DNA from 2 places in the Ruminococcus sp. AM26-12LB genome. Region 2 is predicted to be linked to the other one. Evidence: riboswitches for the same ligand, from Rfam matches in the RefSeq annotation. Region 2 holds a riboswitch; the other holds the start of a gene.
What was found. Region 2 has a riboswitch for ZMP and ZTP ahead of DW694_RS02480 (IMP cyclohydrolase). Riboswitches for the same ligand answer to the same signal wherever they lie in the genome.

Region 1 (3,208 bases), on a different contig from region 2:
TTTCTTACTGTTACCTCGAAATCTGTCGGAGCACCAAGCTTTGTCTGGTCGTCTGTTAAGCTGTACTGGGTCTTAGCCACACAGATCGGGCAGTTGCCAAATCCAAGTGCCTCCAGCTGTTTCGCCTGCTTCTGGGCATTTGCTGTAAGAACCACTTTCTTTCCACCGTAAACCTTCTGTACGATCTGGTTCAGCTTGTCCTCGATGGAGCCTTCCAGTTCATAAGCATATGTGAAATCATTCGGCTCTTCAACAAGACGAATCACTTCCTCAGCAAGCTTGATTCCGCCTTCGCCACCTTTTGCCCATACCTCGGAAAGTGCTACGTTTACGCCAAGCTCCTTGCATTTTGCTTCCACAAAATCAAGCTCTGCCTTGGTATCGGTCGGGAATGCGTTAATAGCTACCACACATGGGAGCTTGTATACATTTTTGATATTGCTTACATGCTTCAGAAGGTTCGGGATACCTTTTTCAAGAGCCTCAAGGTTCTCATTGTTAAGATCTGCTTTTGCAACGCCACCATTATATTTCAGAGCACGTACGGTTGCTACGATAACAACGGCACTTGGTGTAAGACCTGCCATACGGCACTTGATATCCAGGAATTTCTCAGCTCCAAGATCAGCACCGAAGCCAGCCTCTGTGATGGCATAATCAGCAAGCTTCATAGCCATCTTTGTAGCGGTTACGGAGTTACATCCGTGAGCGATATTTGCGAATGGTCCGCCATGAACGATTGCCGGAACATGCTCCAGTGTCTGAACAAGGTTTGGTTTCAGGGCATCCTTCAAAAGTGCTGTCATAGCACCCTCTGCGTGGAGGTCTCCTGCTGTTACCGGTTTCTGCTCAGCAACCTTGCCGTAAGTATATCCGATGATGATTCTGGAAAGTCTCTCTTTCAGATCCTTGATGTCACTTGCCAGACAGAGAACTGCCATGATCTCAGATGCTACGGTAATGTCATATCCGTCCTCACGCGGCATACCGTTTGTTCTTCCGCCAAGTCCATCTACTACATTACGAAGCTGACGGTCGTTCATATCCACGCAACGTCTCCAGGTGATCTTTCTCGGGTCGATGTTCAGTTCATTACCCTGGAAAATATGGTTGTCGATCATTGCTGCAAGAAGGTTGTTTGCCGCACCGATTGCATGGAAATCACCGGTAAAATGAAGGTTGATATCCTCCATCGGAACTACCTGTGCATAGCCGCCGCCTGCCGCACCACCTTTGACACCGAATACCGGTCCCAGGGATGGCTCACGAAGAGCTACCATAACGTTCTTTCCGAGTTTCTGCATTCCATCTGCAAGGCCTACGGTTGTCGTAGTTTTTCCCTCACCTGCCGGTGTCGGGTTGATGGCTGTTACCAGGATCAGCTTTCCGTCTTTTTTGTCTGTTTCTTTCAGAAGATTATAGTCGATCTTTGCTTTATATTTACCATACTGCTCCAGGTACTTGTCATCAATACCTGCTTTCTCTGCAATCTTGGTAATTGGCTCCATTGTGCACTCCTGTGCAATTTCGATGTCACTTTTGAATCCCATAATGTTCTCCTTTCTCCGCAGCAACCGTCCGGATCTTTTTATCCCATAAAAAAGAGCAGTATCTGAATTTCTTCAAATACTGCCCAGACGGTCGACTCATCGAATCTCCGGCTCCCTCGTGGTTATCCCACAATTCCGTCAGTCACCGAAGACTTTATTAATTTGATAATTGAATACTAACATATTTATTAGTACTTGTCAAGAAATTATCAAATTATTTTTTTCACTTTTAAAGTGAGCTAAGTCTAATTTTCTGAATCATTTCCGTTCTATGTATTAGTTTTCTCTCCAACATTCGTACATATCTTTTTTCATCAAATCCTCTGTTGTTTAATCGTATCTTGTACTGGTCATCCGTTAATGCGACTGTCCAGACGCCATAAACATATTACCACACTTATGAAATCAAATCTGCAAATCCTGTAGATACCAGGAATAATATCAGCATTACAACCGGCACTACATAACGGATCATAAAGCGATATAACCCTGCCCGTTTAAAGTGTTCCCCATTTCGTTCCACTTCTCCTATGATCCAATCAGGGCCGATCACCCATCCGATCAGAATACTTGTCAAAAGTGAGATAAACGGCATCAGAAAACTGTTGCTGATATAATCCATCACATCCAGAAGCTGTCCAACAGAACCATTTGGCAGCTTAAGTTCAAAATACAGTTTGTTATAACCAAGGCAGATCAGTACTGCTGTAACAAGAGAATAGATTCCGACAGCACCACACATTTTCTTACGTGGTTTATGATAAAGTTCCATGCAGTTTGCAACCAGTGTCTCCATGACAGATACGCAGGAAGTCAGTGCCGCAAATCCCATCATCAGGAAAAATGCAATTGCCACCGGACGGCCAAATACTCCCATGGCATCAAAAACCTTTGGCAGTGAGATAAATATCAGGCTTGGGCCGGAAGCCATTCCATCCTTTCCGAGAAATACAAAAACAGCCGGTATGATCATCATTCCTGCAAGAAACGCAACGCCGGTATCAAAGATCTCAATCTGATTTGTTGCTTTATTTAAATTAACTTCATTTTTCACATAAGAACCATAAGTGATCATGATTCCCATAGATACACTTAAGGAAAAGAATAACTGGCTCATCGCATCCAGAAGGATCTCCAGGAAGCGTTTTACCGTCAGTCCATGAAAATCCGGTTTGAGGTAAACCGCCAGCCCCTGCATACCGGTGCGGACAGTTCCATCCGTATCAGTATGGGACAGTGTCAGTGAAAAAATGGCAATGATCACGATCAGAAGAATCAGCCCCGGCATAATGATCCTGGAAAACTTTTCGATTCCCTTTTCCACACCACGAAATACGATCCAGGCAGTCAGGGCCAGAAAAATCAGCATAAATACAACGGGTGCAATATCTGATGTAATAAATGATGTAAAGTATCCTTCTGAAGCCGCATCTTTCCCATCAGAAATAATATAAGTAAAAAAATATTTTGCGATCCATCCACCGATAACAGAATAATAGGTCATGATCAATGCCGGAACCAGAAACGTTAAATGTCCTAAAAATTTCCACTTTGGATTAAGTGCTTCAAAAGCTCTCAATGCATTTTTCTTTGTCTTTCTCCCAAGTGCTACATCCGTTGTCAACAGTACAAATCCAAAAGTCAGTACCAGTACCAGA
Region 2 (3,208 bases):
CAGTCCGCGAGATCAAGGCTGCATATCCGGAACTTCAGGTTATCGCAGGTAACGTTGCAACAGGAGCAGCTACCAAGGCACTGATCGAAGCTGGTGTAGATGCAGTTAAAGTTGGTATCGGACCTGGATCTATCTGTACCACACGTGTTGTTGCAGGTATCGGTGTACCGCAGGTTACTGCTGTTATGGATTGCTATGAAGTAGCCAACAGCTACGGAATCCCGATCATCGCAGATGGTGGAATCAAGTATTCCGGAGACATCACCAAGGCTATCGCGGCAGGCGCCAATGTCTGCATGATGGGCAGCATGTTTGCTGGATGCGATGAGAGCCCGGGAACATTCGAGCTCTATCAGGGAAGAAAATATAAAGTATACCGTGGAATGGGATCTATTGCAGCTATGGAGAACGGCAGCAAGGATCGTTACTTCCAGGAGAACGCCAAGAAGCTTGTTCCAGAAGGTGTTGAAGGACGTGTTGCATACAAAGGACACGTTGAGGATACCGTATTCCAGTTAATTGGCGGTTTAAGATCCGGTATGGGTTACTGCGGAGCAGAGAACATTGAGAAGCTGAAAACAACAGGCAGATTCATTAAGATCTCCGCTGCATCTCTCAAGGAGTCACATCCACATGACATCCATATCACAAAAGAGGCTCCAAACTACAGTGTAGATGAATAATAAAGGAAAAAAAGGTAAGACCGGTAAAAAGTCACCCAGGCCGTCCCATAGCGGGCGGCCTGTTTCCGTAAAGAAAACTTCCTCCGGGTCTTCCAGAAGAAAAAAGAAGTCTTTGAGAAAAAAGAACCCGATCAAGATCCTGCAGAGGATTGTGCTGATATGTATCATTGTGATCGTTGCTTTTGCTGCGTGTGCGTTAGGATACGCATTTTTTGAGATGCGCATGGAACAGAGTGAAACTCAGTCCGGACAGGAAGAAATATCCGGGAATGCCAGCGGAAATGGCGGACCGGAACAATGGCAGGCAGAAGGAGCACCTTTTATTGATGTGGAGCTTCTGACACCGAATTCCTATTCCAGACCACAGATTTCTATCGAACAGGTAAATTATATAGCCATTCATTATACGGCCAATCCGGGATCTACTGCCATATCCAACCGGAATTATTTTGAAAATCTTGCGACAACGCAGGACAACAAAGTCAGCAGTCATTTTGTGATAGGTTTGGAGGGAGAAGTGGTACAATGTATTCCCACTTCAGAAATATCCTATGCCACAAATTCCAGAAATGTAGATACCATATCCATTGAATGCTGCCATCCGGATGAAACAGGGCAGTTTAATACAGCAACCTATGATTCGGCGGTAAAGCTGACAGCGTGGCTTTGTACACGCTTTGGACTGACTTCGGATCAGGTGATCCGTCATTATGATGTCACAGGTAAAGACTGTCCGAAGTATTACGTGGAAAATCCCGATGCATGGATCCAGATGAAATCAGACATTGCAGCACAGATCCAGACAGATTATGCATTACAGGGGAAATAAAGTGTTATTGTTTATTTTGTGAGCAACAAGAAGTCTGGAAAAATAATTTCTGAAAATAGGGGCTTGAAAATTAAGAAGAAGTATTGTAGTATAACAGCAGAAGCTGCATGACTGGCGGAAAGTAGGATTACCTACAGGGAGTGCAGTGAAGTGAGAAGCCGACCGCCTGGGCAGCCTGATAAGGGGTGTCCAGGCGGTTTTTTGTTACCGTTCATATCCTGGGATAAGCCCCGGGCCTTACATTAGACAAGGAGGACTGTGAAAAATGACGACATTTTCACTTGAAAAAGAACTGAAAGAAAATTCCTATCCGGGAAGAGGAATTGTGATCGGACGTTCCGCTGACGGGAAACATGCAGTTACTGCATATTTTATTATGGGAAGAAGCGAGAACAGCAGAAACCGTATTTTTGTTGAGGATGGGGAAGGAATCCGTACACAGGCTTTTGATCCGTCCAAGCTTACAGACCCGAGCCTGATCATTTATGCACCGGTACGTGTCCTTGGAAATAAGACCATCGTAACAAACGGTGATCAGACAGATACGATCTATGAGGGAATGGACAGACAGCTCACCTTTGAACAGTCTCTCCGCAGCAGAGAGTTTGAGCCGGATGCGCCGAACTATACACCTCGTATTTCAGGTGTTCTTCATGTTGAAGACGGTAAATTCAATTATGCGATGTCTATTTTAAAGAGCAATAACGGAAATCCGGATTCCTGTCTTCGTTATACATTTGCCTATGAGAATGCGGCGGCAGGACAGGGACGTTTTATCCATACTTATAAATGCGATGGAAATCCACTTCCAAGTTTCGAGGGAGAGCCGAAGCTGGTAGAGATCCCAAGCGATATTGATGAGTTTACGGATCTCCTCTGGAAGAGCCTGAACCAGGATAATAAAGTTTCTCTCTTTGTTCGTTTTATTGACATTGAGACAGGAAAATATGAATCCAGGATCGTAAACAAGAATAAATAAGAAAATAGGGATATCACAGAGAACGGAGGAGCTTTTTCATGAAAGAATTACAGTTAAAATACGGATGTAACCCAAATCAGAAACCATCAAAGATCTATATGGCAGATGGAAGTGAGCTTCCGATCCAGGTACTCTCCGGAAGACCAGGATACATCAACTTCCTGGATGCCTTTAATGGCTGGCAGCTGGTACGTGACCTTAAGAAAGCAACCGGACTTCCGGCAGCAACTTCATTTAAGCATGTATCTCCGGCAGGTGCTTCCATCGGACTTCCGCTGAATGAGACACTGGCAAAGATCTACTGGGTAGGTGATATGGACTGGAAGAATTTTTCCCCGCTTGCATGTGCGTATGCAAGAGCAAGAGGTGCAGATCGTATGTCATCATTTGGTGATTTTATTTCTCTTTCTGATGTCTGCGACAAAGATACCGCAATGCTGATCAAGAGAGAGGTTTCTGATGGTGTGATCGCACCAGGATATACAGAGGAGGCTCTTGAAATTCTGAAGCAGAAGAAAAAAGGCAATTACAATGTGATCCAGATCGATGAAAACTATGTTCCAGAACCTTTGGAGCACAAACAGGTATTTGGAGTCACCTTTGAGCAGGGCCGCCAGGAGCTGGCAATTGATGATGCGCTGATCTCCAATATTGTAACAGAGAATAAAGAGCTTACGGAAGAAGCCAAGAGAGATATGAAGGTTTCTCTGATCATCC

Region 1: linked by a shared signal. The riboswitch ahead of DW694_RS11315 (formate--tetrahydrofolate ligase) and the one ahead of DW694_RS02480 (IMP cyclohydrolase) in region 2 are both predicted to bind ZMP and ZTP.

The regions. Positions count from the first base shown of each region.
Region 1 covers NZ_QUJX01000013.1:128,904-132,111, forward strand. The annotation lists gene DW694_RS11315 (formate--tetrahydrofolate ligase) at 1-1,550, opposite strand, end outside; ZMP/ZTP riboswitch at 1,625-1,706, opposite strand; gene DW694_RS11320 (sodium-dependent transporter) at 1,948-3,208, opposite strand, start outside.
Region 2 covers NZ_QUJX01000003.1:44,479-47,686, forward strand. The annotation lists gene guaB (IMP dehydrogenase) at 1-683, shown strand, start outside; gene DW694_RS02475 (peptidoglycan recognition family protein) at 796-1,512, shown strand; ZMP/ZTP riboswitch at 1,610-1,691, shown strand; gene DW694_RS02480 (IMP cyclohydrolase) at 1,778-2,491, shown strand; gene DW694_RS02485 (phosphoribosylaminoimidazolecarboxamide formyltransferase) at 2,530-3,208, shown strand, end outside.